Linked DNA regions of Myxococcus xanthus. The protein of the gene in region 1 interacts with the protein of each later gene in a pairwise test. Links are inferred from orthologs where the notes say so. Each region holds a gene or a part of one and is shown in the gene's direction. Other genes may lie near its edges.

Region 1 (7,306 bases):
CTCGCCGCGCCGCACCGGTGGAGCGGCCCGATGATGCGCCTCCAAGCTACACGCGCCGCCTGCTGGAGGACCGCAACCTGCGCTTGAAGAAGCTGGGCGAGGAGGCCGCGGAGTTGGTGACGGCGTGCGCGGACGCGGATCCGTCACGTGCCGCGGAGGAAGCGGCGGACGTGCTCTACCACGTGCTCGTCGCTGTCCGGCCCCTGGGCCTCTCGCTCGATGACGTGAAGGCGGTCCTCGCCAGGCGCGCTCCGCGCTGAGCCGCCGCGCACGTCCGCTGTACGACAGTATCCGGTGAATCCTGGAGATGACGCGGGCGTATACGTGTTTTCCCTGAGTGTCCGTGTCGGTCCAATTGGATTTGTCCGTTTCCGCTGCAGGACAGGAGCGCGGTGCCGGGCGAAATGAATGCAGGTTCAGGTGTCGTGCACTTCAACGAATGGAGTGTTCCTGCTACAGATCCGACCGCACGGCAGCGTGGCAAGCCGGGCGGGTGCCGGTCAGGCGCTCGCCTCACCGGAGGCATCGTGAACGGCCCTACCTACAAAGCGGAGATCATCGACCGAGTCATCTTCTCCCGCTGGGAGAATCCTCCGACCAAGGAGGACGTGACGCTGGTGCTGGCGCAGATGCAGGAAGCGGCGACGCGGCTCAACACGAACCTCATCTACGTGGGGTCGGTGAGCTCGAAGTCGAAGGTGCCCGACGCGAACGAGCGCACCGTACTCAACCAGTTCCTCATGGATGCCCGCCGCACCTGCGTGGAGCAGGCGTGGCTCATCTATGAAGGCACGGACCTGCAGCACAACCTTCAGCGCGTCATCATCTCCGGCGTGCTCATCCTCACGCGCACCTTCGACAACTTCCTGTCGGTCGCGAAGTCGGGTGACTCCATCGTCAAGGACGTGAGCGCGGTGCTGAAGAAGGACGCCGCGCCACTCTTCACGATGGCCAAGGAGCGCGGCCTCGTCGCCTGACGTCGGTCGGCGGCGCCTTCAGCGGGCGCCGCGGACCTCCAGCTCCTTCAGCTCGGTGTCCGCGCGCTCGGGGAAGACGCTCACGGCGTCCACGTCGCGCAGCGGCACCTGGAGCGGGCACTGCTCCCACTGACCCGTGCCGGTGAAGCGGCACACGGTGGGGTTGACGAAGGCGAAGTCCTTCTCCGGGTCCTTCAGTCCCACGCCTTCCGGTGTCCGGACGATGGCCCGCACCGTTCCCGGGCCCGTGGCGCGGATCCTCATCGATACGAGCTGCTTCAGCGTGGGTGCGTAGCTGGCGCGCAGCGCTCCGTCCGCCGCCCAGCGCTCACTCTTGAGCGCCTTGCCGACCGGAACCCCGGTGTTCTCGTCCCGGTCGAACGCCTGGAAGCCGGGCTCGGTGCCTTCAATCCGGTCCGGCTTCATGGCGCTCGTCTCGGGAGGAATGGGCACCGCGGCCAGGGCGACCAGCGCGGGCGTGGGCGCCACGAGGTTCACAGCGGCGGCGCGCAGCAGCGCGTCATCCAGGAAGCCTGCCTGCGAGCAGCGGGGCGCCAGCTCCCCGGTGAGCGCGAGCACCGGGGGCCGCACGGTGAGGTCTGACTGGGCCGCGGGTGCGAGCCCCAACTGGACGAGCGAGGCACATGCCCCTCCCAGGCCCGGCCCCGCATGCTCCAGGTTCCATTTCGCGCTCGCGATGTCGGCATTCGACCCCACCGCGGCACTCAGCAGGGCCTGCCCCACGGCCCGGGCGCACGAATTGGCGGCGGGCGGGCAGCGTTCACACAGGCTGGTCAGCAGGCCACGCAGCGGTGTGGCTTCTCCCTCGGATAAGGGCGAGCGGGCGTCCAGGGCCACGCCCAGCGCGCAGGCGCGGACGGGCGGCTGACGGCATGCGTCGAGCTGCTGGCGCGCTTCGTCCAGGACCCGGGTGTCCTGGGGCGTGCGGAGGGCGCTTTCGAGGGCCCGTTCCAGCGTGAGGCACTCGGGGGCGGAGGAGGGGACGGGGGCGCCGGCCGGGGCGTCACCCGCCTGGGCCATGCGCTCGGGCCGGGCACCGGGCGCTTCCTCCTGGTGCGTCACACACCACAGGCGCCCGAAGGCGATGAGTGCTGCCAACATCAAGAGGAGGGTTCGGAGCGGGAAACGGCGCACGAGCAAACTCCTTGATTCCAACCGGGACCGGGGGTTATCAGCCCCACCGGGTTCCATCCGCAATAATTACGGAGGCGTGCGTGGCTGAGACGTTCGACGTGGTGATCATCGGTTCGGGCCCCGGCGGCTACGTGGGCGCCATTCGCGCGGGTCAGCTGGGCCTGAAGACGGCCATCATCGAGAAGGACAAGCGGTTGGGCGGCACCTGCCTCCACCGCGGCTGCATCCCGACCAAGTCCCTGCTGTGGACCGCGGAGCTGTTCCACCACGTCCGCGAAGCGGCTGACTTCGGCGTTGATGTGAGCAGCCCGGCCATCAACTGGCCCAACGCGATGAAGCACAAGGACAAGATTGTCACCAAGGGTGCCAACGGCATCGACTTCTTGATGAAGAAGAACAAGGTGACGGTGGTGAAGGGCCACGGCCGCATCGCCGGCAAGGGCAAGGTGGAGGTCACCGCCGCGGACGGCTCCAAGCAGGTCCTGGAGGCGAAGAACATCATCATCGCCACGGGCTCGGTGCCCAAGTCCCTGCCCAACGTCCCCGTGGACCACAAGCGGGTGCTGAACAGCGACTCCATCCTGCAGATCGACCGCGTCCCCAAGAGCATCATCGTCCTGGGCGCTGGCGCGGTGGGCTGTGAGTTCGCCTCCGTGTTCAACCACGTGGGCAGCAAGACCTCCATCGTGGAGTACCTGCCCGCGCTGCTCCCCATCGAGGACGCGGACATCTCCAAGGAGCTGGAGAAGATCTTCAAGCGCCGCGGCATCGACGTGCACACCGGCTCCGCGGTGGAGAAGGTGGAGCACACGGCGGACGGCGTGCGCGTCACCATGAAGGTGGGCAACGAGACCAAGACGCTGGAGGCGGAAATCCTCCTGTCGGCGGTGGGCCGCTCGCCGGTCACCGAGGACGTGGGTCTGGACAAGACGAACATCCAGGCCGAGCGCGGCTACATCAAGGTCGACTCGATGCTGCGCACCTCCGAGCCGAACGTCTACGCCGTGGGCGACATCATCCCCACGCCGATGCTGGCGCACATGGCCAGCGCGGAGTGCGTGGTGGCGGTGGAGCACATTGCCGGGAAGAACCCGCAGCCCATCAACTACGACCTGACGCCGTCGGCCACCTACTGCTACCCCGAGGTCGCCTCGGTGGGCCTGACGGAGAAGAAGGCCAAGGAGCGCGGCTACGACGTGAAGGTGGGCATCGCTCCGATGGGCGCCGTGACCAAGGCCGCCATCTCCAACGAGGCCACCGGCATGATCAAGATCGTGTCGGACCGGAAGTACGACGAGGTCCTCGGCGTGCACCTCATCGGGCCGCACGCGACGGAGCTGCTGGCCGAGGCGTGTGTCGCGCTGAAGCTGGAGATCACCACCGAGGAGCTGGCCAACACCATCCACGCGCACCCGACGCTCTCGGAAATCGTGCACGAGGGTGCCGAGGCCACGCTGGGCCACCCGCGCCACTTCTAGGCGGCGGCGCCTCGCTTGAAGTCCCAGGGGCCGTCCCGGTGTGCCGCGGACGGCCCCTCGTATTTCCGGCCCCCGCGGCCGCGCGAGGTGACGGTCCCCTGCCTGGCCGCCCTCACGGGTGCTCCTGTGGCCTGTCCCCAGGCGACGGGGGCATTAGTAGAGAGGCGACAACTGGCGGACGACTGGTGGATGCTGACGCCTCGCGTCAGTGGCTTCCGCTTGAACGTCCTCCGTCCAACCCATAGAAGGCCCGCGATCCATGGCGACTCCCGACCGGTTCCCTCTCCCCCAGGTGACTGAGACCACCCGCAAGCCGGAGTGGCTGAAGGTGCGGCTCCCGCACGGAGAAGGCTACGAGCGGGTCAAAGCCATCGTGAAGCGCACCAAGCTGGCCACGGTGTGCGAAGAGGCCCGCTGCCCGAACATCGCCGAGTGCTGGGGCGGTGGCACCGCCACGGTGATGCTGATGGGCGAGGTGTGCACGCGCGCGTGCCGCTTCTGCCACGTGAAGGTCGGCGCGCCGCCGCCGTTGGATCCGATGGAGCCCATCCATCTGGCCCAGGCGGTGAAGGAGATGGACCTGGAGTACATCGTCGTCACGTCCGTGAACCGGGATGACCGGCCGGATGGCGGCGCCAGCCACTTCGCCTCCGCCATCCGCGAACTGCGTCGGGAGAGCCCGCGCACCATCGTCGAAGTGCTCATCCCGGACTTCAAGGGCGTGGAGAAGGACCTGACCACCGTGGCCGAGGCCAAGCCCCACGTGGTGGCGCACAACGTGGAGACAGTGGAGCGCCTCACGCCGACGGTGCGTGACCGGCGCGCGAAGTACCACCAGTCCCTGCGCGTGCTGGAGTACCTCAAGAACCGCCCCGAGGGCCTGTACACCAAGACGTCCGTCATGGTGGGCCTGGGGGAGACGGACGCGGAGCTGGAGCAGACGTTCAAGGACCTGCGCGACGTGGGCGTGGACGTGCTGACGCTGGGCCAGTACCTGCAGCCGTCTCAGTACCACCTGCGTGTGGAGCGCTTCGTGTCGCCCGCGCAGTTCGAGGCGTACAAGACGCTGGCCGAGTCCTACGGCTTCCTCTACGTGGCCTCCGGTCCGCTGGTGCGGTCCAGCTACCGGGCCGCTGAGTTCTTCATGAAGGGCCTGATGGAGCGCGAGCGGCTCGAGCGGCTCGGCTGACCTGTGACGCTCCGATTCATGGCTTGACCCAACACCCCTGCTTCCCGGAAAGACGACTCCATGGCGATCTTCGAATTCAAGCTCCCCGACCTTGGTGAAGGCGTGATGGAAGGCGAGCTGGTGAAGTGGCACGTGAAGGCGGGGGATTCCGTCAAGGAAGACCAGGTGCTCGCCGAGGTGATGACGGACAAGGCCACCGTCACCGTGCCCGCTCCCAAGGCGGGCCGTGTCGTGAAGACGCACGGCAATGAAGGCGACATGGCGAAGGTGCACCAGCTCCTCGTCACCCTGGAGGTGGAGGGCGATGCGCCGGCGCAGGCCGGTGGTCATGGCGAGGCCAGCGCGCCGGCGGCGGCTCCCGTGGCCGCGGCGGGTGGCCATGGCGGTGGGGCGCCTGCCTCGGCGTCCAAGGTGCTGGCCACGCCGGTGACGCGGCGGATGGCGCGCGAGCACGGGCTGGACCTGGCGGCGATTGCCGGCACGGGGCCGCAGGGCCGCGTGACGAAGGCGGACGTGGTGGCGGCGCTGGAGGGTGGCGAGAAGAACGTCGTCGCGGCTCCGGCCGAGCAGAAGGCGCGTCCCGCGGCTCCTGCCGTCAGCTCGGGCGCGGCGGACGAGCGCGTTCCGCTTCGGGGCCTGCGCAAGAAGATCGCGGAGAAGATGGTGCGGTCGAAGTTCACGGCGCCGCACTTCGCGTTCGTCGAGGAAGTGGACGCCACGGAGCTGGTGGCCCTGCGCGCGCGGCTGAACGCGCAGCTGGCGGCGGCCGGTGAGAACACCAAGCTCAACTACCTGCCGTTCATCATCAAGGCGACGGTGGCGGCGCTGAAGAAGTTCCCGCACCTGAATGCGAACTTCGATGAGGCGTCGCAGGAGCTGGTGGTCCGCGGCGAGTACAACATCGGCATGGCGGCGGCGACGCCGGACGGTCTCACCGTTGCGGTGGTGAAGAACGCGGACCGGCTGACGCTGGCCGAGCTGGCGCGTGAGACGGCCCGCCTGGGCGCCGCCGCGCGCGACCGCAAGCTGAAGATGGAGGAGCTGACGGGTGGCACCTTCACCATCAGCTCGCTGGGGCAGAGCGGTGGCCTGTTCGCCACGCCCATCATCAACCACCCTGAAGTGGGCATCCTGGGCGTGCACCGCCTGAAGAAGCGCCCGGCGGTGGTGGGGGACCAGGTCGTCGTGCGCGACATGATGAACCTGTCGCTGTCGTGCGACCACCGCGTCATCGACGGCTCGGTGGCGGCGGACTTCACGTACGAGATCATCAAGTACCTGGAGAAGCCGGACCTGCTGTTCCTGGCCATGGCGTGAGGTGAGCGCCGTGGCAGGTCCACGCCCCTGACATGAGGGGCGTGGTGGCCCTGGAGCCGGGCCGGGAAGCGCCTGGAGGTGGGGCCCGCGTTCGAGGGCCGCGCGCGGGTGCCCCGAGCCGGTTAGGCTCTCCCCGTATGGCCGAGAACCCTCGCGAGCTGATCCGCGCTGCGCAGTCCGCCGAGACACAGGGGGACGTGGCCCGTGCGGTGGAGTGCCTGCAGAAAGCGGCGGAGCTGTATCGTCAGGCGGGTAATCCGTCCCGCGCGTTGCAACTGCTTCGCCATGCGCAGCGGCTGGACGGTAGCCGCGCGGACATCGCGGATGCGGTGAACCGGCTGGAGTGGATGCCGGAGCCTGTGCTCACTTGGCCTGGGTCGGACGCCGACGACGAAGAGGCATTGCCTGCATCCGGGTTGGTGCGTTCCCTGGAGTCGGAGTTGCTGCCGGACGTCGTCCACCGGCAGCGGCTCATCGAGGATGCGTTGCGCGAGGCGGCCTTGCATGCCGGTGACGATGCGCCTCGCGACGCCGCCCAGGCCTGGGTCATCGAGTCGGAGGTCGCGGAAGATCTGCAGCGGCTCGAAGTGCAGATTGCGCGCATCGCGGGCGCGGTCGAAGGGGCAGAAGATTCCTCGTCGCCGCTGGATGCGACCGTGGACGTTCGGGGCGGTGTTGCGTCCAGGCTGAGCTGGGGCAGGGAGGCGCCTGGACGGAACGTTCCTTCCACGTCCGCCCTCGCTCCAGCGGCCGTTTCTGCGGAAAGGTCTGGACGGAACGTTCCTTCCACATCCACGCCGCCGGGGGGGGAATCAGCGGAGTTGCCCGGAGGGCGCGTTTCTTCCGCGTCCATACCCGCGCCAGAGCTCGCCTCAGCGGACAGTTCTCCGGATGGCATGAGCGAGCGGGAACATCCGGGCGACGAGGCGTCCACGACGCGGCTTGCTTCATCACGAATGGTGGGCGTGGCAGAGGACGCACCTTTCGGAGAGGACATCCTCACGGATGCGCGACCTCGGCGTCGCAGAGAGGCTCGGCTCATCGAGCGCGGCCCCACGCGTGCGGATGCGGCGCTCGACGCATGGTGCTCCTTCTGCTGCCGTCCGCGTACGGACACGGGGGACCTGGTCGCAGGGCCCGCGGGCGCGTTCATCTGCAAGAGCTGCCTGACCGAGTCGCAATCGCTGCTT
Region 2 (7,445 bases), 2.4 Mb from region 1 along the record:
CGGTGGCCGCGCCCGTGCCCGGGCAGACCGTCCAGGACATCTCGCTGCAGGCGCGCGTGGATCACGTCATCTTCGCGTTCCGCCTGCGTGGCCACCTGCGCGCGAAGCTGGATCCGCTCGGCCGTCCGCGCCCGGCGCTGGAGCACGTGGCGGACGTGGCCCTGGTGGATGACAGCCACTTCACCGACGCCGAGGCCCAGCAGCTCGTGGAGACCAACGGCGTGTTCGGCGAGCAGCGCGTGCGCCTGGCGGACCTGCTGGCGCGCCTGCGCCGCACGTACACGGACACCATCGGCGTCGAGTACATGCACATGCTCGACAGCCAGCGCCGCCGCTGGCTGATGCACCGGATGGAGTCGAACGAGAACCGCACCGACTTCTCCCCGGACGAGTGCCGGCACATCCTCACCAAGCTGTCCTACGCGGAGGGCTTCGAGCACTTCCTCCACACCAAGTACGTGGGCGCCAAGCGCTTCAGCCTGGACGGCGGCGAGGCGCTCATCCCCATGCTGGACGCGCTGGGCGAAGTGGCCACCGGCATGGGCCTGAAGGAGATCGTCATCGGCATGGCCCACCGCGGCCGCCTCAACGTGCTGACGAACATCCTGGGCAAGCAGCCGGATCAGATCTTCAGCGAGTTCGACGGTCCCCGGAACCCGCAGGCCTACCTGGGCCGCGGCGACGTGAAGTACCACATGGGTTTCTCGTCGGACCACACCACGCGCCAGGGCCGCAAGCTGCACCTGTCGCTGGCCTTCAACCCCAGCCACCTGGAAGCGGTGGATCCGGTGGTGGAGGGCCGCGTGCGCGCCAAGCAGGACCGCGGCGGCGACACCGAGCGCACCGGCGTGATGCCGCTGCTCATCCACGGCGACGCGGCCTTCATCGGCCAGGGCGTGGTGCCGGAGACGCTCAACCTGTCCGGCCTCAAGGGCTACACCACGGGCGGCACGGTCCACGTCGTCATCAACAACCAGGTCGGCTTCACCACCGACCCGCACGACTCGCGCTCGTCCCTCTACTCCACCGCCATCGCGCAGATGCTGGACATCCCCATCTTCCATGTGAACGGGGATGATCCGGAGGCCTGCGTCCACATCGCGCAGCTGGTGGCGGAGTACCGCCAGACGTTCAAGACGGACGTCGTCATCGACCTGGTCTGCTACCGCCGCTACGGCCACAACGAGGGTGACGAGCCCTCGTTCACGCAGCCGGCGATGTACGACATCATCCGCAAGCACCCGACGGTGCGCACGCTCTACGCGGCGAAGCTGGCGGCGCAGAACAAGATTCCGGCCGAGGAGTCGGAGGCCATCAAGCAGCGCTGCCAGCAGGAGTTCGACGCGGCGCTCACCCGCGCGCGCCAGGAGAGCCAGTTCAAGGAGCCCAGCGCGCTGGAGGGCCTGTGGAAGCCCTACCAGGGCGGCTCGCTGAAGAGCGCGCCGGACGTGTCCACCGCGGTGGACAAGCAGGTGCTGTGCGATGCGCTGCGCAAGCTGTCCACGCTGCCGGAGGGCTTCAACGTCCACCGCGACGTGGAGCGCACCGTCATCAAGAAGCGCCTGGGCATGCTGGACAGCGGCGAGCTGCAGTGGAGCGAGGGCGAGTCGCTGGCCTACGCCACGCTGCTCTCCGAGGGCTACAACATCCGCATCACCGGCCAGGACAGCGAGCGCGGCACGTTCAGCCACCGCCACGCGGTGTTGCACGACGTGAAGACGGGCGAGAAGTTCGTCCCGCTGCGCCAGTTCGTCAGCGGCAAGGGCAAGAACGGCTTCCACGTCTACAACAGCCCGCTGTCGGAGATGGGCGTGCTCGGCTTCGAGTACGGCTACAGCCTGGACGTGCCGGACGGTCTGACGGCCTGGGAAGCGCAGTTCGGCGACTTCGGCAACGGCGCGCAGATCATCATCGACCAGTTCATCGCCGCCGGTGAGAGCAAGTGGCGCCGCCTCAGCGGCCTCACCCTGCTGCTGCCGCACGGCTACGAAGGCCAGGGCCCGGAGCACTCCAGCGCGCGTCTGGAGCGCTTCCTGGACCTGTGCGCCGAGGACAACATCCAGGTCTGCTACCCCACCACGCCCGCGCAGATCTTCCACCTGCTGCGCCGCCAGGTGCTGCGCCCGGTGCGCAAGCCGCTGGTCATCATGTCGCCCAAGAGCCTGCTGCGCCGGCCGGAGGCCACCAGCAAGGTGGACGAGCTGGCCACGGGCACCTTCCAGGAAGTCATCATGGACCGGGTGGACCCGGCGGGCGTGACGCGGCTGCTGCTGTGCAGCGGCAAGGTGTACTACGACCTGGTGAAGGCGCGGGACGAGCGCAAGGACGAGAGCATCGCCATCGTCCGGCTGGAGCAGCTCTACCCGTTCTCCTCCGACGTGCTGGCGGGGCTCATCGCGAAGATGCCGAAGCTCGCCGAGCTCCTGTGGGTGCAGGAAGAGCCGCGCAACGCCGGCGCGTGGCACTTCATGTTCCCCCGCCTGCACGACCTGGCCTCCACGCAGTCGAAGCAGCAGGTGAAGATCGGTTACATCGGTCGCGCCGAAGCCGCCAGCCCCGCCACGGGCTTCCCCAAGACACACGAATACGAGCAGCAGCTCATCATCGAGGAAGCCATCCTCCGAGGGACCAAGAATGGCCGTTGAAATCAAAGTGCCGCCCCTGGGCGAATCCATCACCGAAGCCGTGGTCGGCAAGTGGAACAAGAAGCCGGGTGACGCCGTCACCGCCGACGAGCCGCTCGTCGTCCTGGAGACCGACAAGGTCACCATCGACGTGCCGGCCCCGTCCGCGGGCTCGCTGTCCAGCATCGCCTTCAAGGAGGGCGACAAGGTCCGCGTGGGCGAGGTGCTCGGCCTCCTCGATGCGGGTGCCGGTGCTCCCGCCGCCAAGCCCGCCGCCGCGGCTCCGGCCGCCGCGCCCGCTCCCGCCGCCGAGGCGCCCGCCGCGTCCGACGCGCGCTCCACGCCCACCGCGCGCAAGGTGGCCGAGGAGAACCGGGTGGACATCTCCCAGGTGAAGGGCAGCGGCGCTGGTGGCCGCGTGCACAAGGACGACGTGCTGGGTCAGCTCAACCGCCCGGCCGCCCCCGCCGCCCCGGCGCAGCCCACCGGCCCCCGCCCGAACGCCGCCCGCGAGGAGCGCGTGCGGATGACGCCGCTGCGCAAGCGCGTGGCCGAGCGCCTCATCCAGGCCCAGTCCACCGCCGCCATGCTCACCACCTTCAACGAGGTGGACATGGGCGAGGTGATGGCCCTGCGCAAGAAGTACAACGACAAGTTCCAGCAGAAGCACGGCGTGAAGCTCGGCTTCATGAGCTTCTTCATCCGTGCCTCCGTCGAGGCCCTCAAGGCCTTCCCGCAAATCAACGCGGAGATCGACGGTGAGGACGTCATCTTCAAGCACTACTACGACATCGGCGTGGCCGTCAGCGGCAGCCGCGGTCTGGTGGTGCCGGTGGTGCGCAACGCGGACAAGCAGGGCCTGGCGGAGCTGGAGAAGTCCGTGGGCGAGCTGGGCACCAAGGCGCGCAATGACAAGCTGGCCCTGTCCGACCTCCAGGGTGGCACCTTCACCATCACCAACGGCGGCATCTTCGGCTCCATGCTGTCCACGCCCATCCTCAACCCGCCGCAGACGGGCATCCTGGGCATGCACAACATCGTCGATCGCCCCGTGGCCCGCGACGGCCAGGTCGTGATTCGGCCCATCATGTTCATCGCGCTCACCTACGACCACCGGCTGGTCGACGGCCGCGAGGCCGTGCAGTTCCTGGTGCGCGTGAAGGAGTGCATCGAGGACCCGGAGCGGCTGCTCCTGGACGTCTGACTTCAGGCCCGGCATCCGGGCAAGACTTGCATTCCGGGCGGCCGGCTGGACTTCCAGCCGGCCGTTTCACTACAACTGGGAGTGTCTCCCGGTTGTCGGGGGGCGGGAAGAACGGGCGGCTCTCCTCGCGCCGCCCCGCAAGACTGAAGGACGTGCAATGGCAACCGGTACCGTGAAGTGGTTCAACGACGCGAAGGGCTTTGGCTTCATCACCCAGGACGGCGGCGGTGAAGACGTGTTCTGCCACCACACCGCCATCAACATGGACGGATTCCGCACCCTGGCCGAAGGCCAGAAGGTGGAGTTCGAAGTCACCCGTGGCCCCAAGGGCCTCCAGGCGCAGAACGTCCGCGCCGCTGGCTAACGCGTCCGTCAGCCACTCCCTCCGGACTGGCCGATGACAAGAGGCCCGGCCCCACACCTGGGGACCGGGCCTCTGGTTTTTCAAACCCTGGGGCCGCGCGGCCTACAGGTTGCGCTTGAAGTGGTCCATGACGCGCTCCCACTGGCGCTCGGTGACGAGCGGGTCGGGCACCATGTGCGTCAGGCCGCTCAACGGCAGCAGGTCGTGCGGCTTGCCGGCGCGGAAGAGCGCGTCACTCAGCTTCAGCGTGTGGAAGAAGTAGACGTTGTCGTCCGCGGTGCCGTGGATGAGCAGCAGCTTGCCCATGGGCTTGTCCTGCTTCGCGTACGTCAAGAGCGAGCTCTTCTCGTAGGCCTCCGGGCTCTGCTGCGGCACCCCCAGGTAGCGCTCGGTGTAGTGGGTGTCGTAGTCCAGCCAGTCCACCACCGGGGCGCCGGCCACGCCGGCCTTGAAGACGTCCGGACGCTTGAGCACGGCCAGGGCGGCCATGTAGCCGCCGAAGCTCCAGCCGGAGATGCCCACGCGGGACAAATCAATCTCCGGGACTTCCTTCGCCAGCGCCTGGATGGCGGCGGCCTGGTCATCAATCGTGACGCCGGCGAAGTCGCCCTTCACCTCGCGCTCCCACTTCGCGCCGCGCAGCGGGGTGCCCCGGCCGTCAATCTTCACCACGAGGAAGCCCTGGTCCGCCACCCACTGCGACATCAGGTGCGCGGCCATGCTCTTGTGGACCACGGTGGTGGTGGGGCCGCCGTACACCTCGACGATGACGGGCAGCTTCTGGCCGGGCTTGAAGTTGCGCGGGCGCACCAGGGACGTCCAGAAGCGCTCGGGGCCCACCTGCCGCTGCTCCACGTTGGGCGTGTAGGGCGGCTCCTGCGCCACCGAGGGCAGCTCGCCCACGCGGGTGCCGTCGCCGCGCACCACCTGCACCTTGGGCATGGACTTCAGGCCCTGGCCGTTCATCACCACCAGCCCGCCACTCTTGGACACCGAGCCCGACTCGATGTCGAGCCCCGTCGTCACCTTCTCCGGCGCGCCACCGGCCTTCACGCGCCACAGGTGGCTCTGCGTAGGGTTGGGGCCACCATTGAAGTAGAGCGTGTCATCCTTCTGGATGTAGCGCGCCAGCGAGCGGAAGCCCGCGTCCGGCTTCACCACGGTGCGCGCCAGCGAGCCATCCGCCTTGCGCAGCTCCACCTCCGGGCCGCCGTTGCGCTCGGTGTACCAGAGGAAGCCGCTGCCATCCTCCAGCCACAGCGGGAAGGCCTGCTCCAGGTTGAGCCAGGCGTCGTCCTTCTCCGTGAGCAACTCCCGCGACTTGCCCGTGCGCGGGTCCACCGCGAGCAGCTTCTGCTCGGTCTGCTCGCGGTTCTGCACCAGCACGGTGAGCGGGCCGCCCTTGGGCCACGTCACGGTGGCCAGGTACGGGTACTTCGCCGCGTCCCACTGCGCCCACACGGTGCGTCCGCCGGTGACGGGGGTAATGCCCAGGCGCACCTTGGCGTTGGCCTTGCCAGGACGCGGGTATGCGAACTCCTCGCCGCCGCGCTCGGGGTGCATGACGTCGACGATGGTGAGCTTCTCCACGTCCGACGTGTCCGACTCCGTGTAGGCGACGGACTTCGCGTCCGGGCTCCACCAGTACCCGGTGAAGCGGCCCATCTCCTCCTGGGCGACGAACTCGGCCACTCCGTGCGACTTCGTCTCGGTGCCGCCCTTGGTGACGCGCTGCTCGCGGTTGGCGGCGACGTCGATGCGGTACACGTCGTTGTCCCGCACGTAGGCCACCTGCTTGCCGTCCGGCGAGAAGCGCGGGTCCAGCGTCCCCGGCCCCGTCTTCAGCTCCGTCACCTTGCCGTTGGCGCGGTCCACCACGTAGAGGCGGCCGGACAGGGGCACCAACAGCCGGTTGCCATCCTCGGACACCTGGAAGCTGGTGAAGCCCCGGGCGCTGACGCGCATGCGCTCACGGCGGGCCTTCTCCTCGGGGGTGAGCGTCTCCTCGGCGCCCTTGAGGATGGCCTCGGGCGTGAGCAGCTCACGCGTCTGCCCGCTCTCCACGTCGAACGCGTAGAGCGTCTGCACGTTGGACGTGGGCTGGGTGCGCAGGAAGAGGATGCTCTTCTCGTCGGGCGAAATGCGCACGCCGCCGGGCCGGCCGCTCATGAAGCGGCGCGTCTCCGAGAACTGGCGCAGGAAGGGGTCTTGCGACCGCTGCGTCTTGGACATGGTCAGGGGCTTCTGCTCCTGGGCGAAGGACGAAGCGCTCGCAAACAGGAGCGCGGCGGTGAGGACGTGGCGCATGCGTCGTCGAATCCCCGCGCGGAAGGGCGGGGCTCCTTTCGTGGAAAGGTGCGGAGCAGCCTACACTCGGCGGCCTCGCGGCCGGAGCAAACGCCTGGCGTGCTGGAGGATTCCCGACGCAATGGAAACGGAAGACGACGCTCCGCGGCACCTGCGCCTGGCCGGCATCATCCGCCTGGGCCTGGGCGGAGGACGCGGCCCCCAAGACGCCTACGTGTTCGACCCGCACCGGCTCGCCCTCCCCGCCTGGGCCTGCGCCCTGGGTGACACGGAGGGCCCCGCCCTGCTGGTGACGCTGGACCGGCACCTGGACACCGTGGTGCCCCGGGCTCCCGCGGCCGTGCCGGACCGCACGGCCGGGCTGCGCGCGCTGGATGAACATGCCCGCTGGTCCCTGGACGTCCGCAACTACGACCACATCCTCGCGGCCATGGAGGCCGGGCTGGTGGGAGACGCCCTGCTGATTGCACGCACCCGCCCCCGCGGCGCCTTCGCGGGCGACACCTACGTGGACACGCGGGGCCGCGCGCACCGGCTGGTGGCCATCCCCACCGTGGACCGCGCCGCCGAGGCCTACAGCCGCCCTGCCCCCGGCGACGCCGTGCGCGACGTGCTGGACGCCGCCGGACGGGTGCTGCTGGACGTGGACCTGGACTGCTTCACCTCCCTGAGCGACGCGGACCCGACGACGGTGCTCCCCTGGCCACAGCAGGTGATTCGCGAGTTCCTGCTTCCAGAGGACTCGGAGCCCTTCTGGGACACGGTGCTGCGCAAGACGGTGGCGCTGACGCTGGCGCGCGAGCCCCACCACTGCGGCGGGCTGCTCGCGTCCGGGGACCTGTTCCAGGACGCGGCCCAGGTGCTGTTCCGGGAGCTCTTGCGCACCGAGCCCCCGTGAGCCACGCCGCGCGCTACAGCGGCGTCTCCATGAAGTTGGGCCGCACGT

The links.
Region 2: the proteins of lpdA (region 1) and odhB interact in binary tests that used the Escherichia coli proteins (3 or more experiments, as listed by UniProt). The link is inferred for Myxococcus xanthus from one-to-one orthologs.

What each region holds. Positions count from the first base shown.
Region 1 is NZ_CP017174.1:5,159,655-5,166,960, reverse strand. What follows is about bases 1,551-4,411. They hold lpdA (dihydrolipoyl dehydrogenase), read left to right. Parts: upstream 1,551-2,212; coding sequence 2,213-3,610; downstream 3,611-4,411. Other genes in these bases: lipA (lipoyl synthase), read left to right, coding at 3,870-4,411; BHS09_RS21215 (hypothetical protein), read right to left, coding at 1,551-2,132. Outside these bases: bifunctional phosphoribosyl-AMP cyclohydrolase/phosphoribosyl-ATP diphosphatase HisIE, read left to right, coding at 1-260; BHS09_RS21220 (DofB protein), read left to right, coding at 528-977; more of BHS09_RS21215, read right to left, coding at 996-1,550; more of lipA, read left to right, coding at 4,412-4,799; BHS09_RS21200 (dihydrolipoamide acetyltransferase family protein), read left to right, coding at 4,860-6,116; BHS09_RS21195 (ClpX C4-type zinc finger protein), read left to right, coding at 6,149-7,306. UniProt on the Escherichia coli protein: Lipoamide dehydrogenase is a component of the glycine cleavage system as well as of the alpha-ketoacid dehydrogenase complexes.
Region 2 is NZ_CP017174.1:7,534,431-7,541,875, forward strand. Bases 1,732-4,731 are described here. They hold odhB (2-oxoglutarate dehydrogenase complex dihydrolipoyllysine-residue succinyltransferase), read left to right. Parts: upstream 1,732-2,634; coding sequence 2,635-3,828; downstream 3,829-4,731. Other genes in these bases: BHS09_RS30960 (2-oxoglutarate dehydrogenase E1 component), read left to right, coding at 1,732-2,645; BHS09_RS30970 (cold-shock protein), read left to right, coding at 3,986-4,192; BHS09_RS30975 (S9 family peptidase), read right to left, coding at 4,295-4,731. In the rest of the region: more of BHS09_RS30960, read left to right, coding at 1-1,731; more of BHS09_RS30975, read right to left, coding at 4,732-6,499; BHS09_RS30980 (UPF0489 family protein), read left to right, coding at 6,621-7,397; BHS09_RS30985 (BamA/TamA family outer membrane protein), read right to left, coding at 7,411-7,445. UniProt on the Escherichia coli protein: E2 component of the 2-oxoglutarate dehydrogenase (OGDH) complex which catalyzes the second step in the conversion of 2-oxoglutarate to succinyl-CoA and CO(2).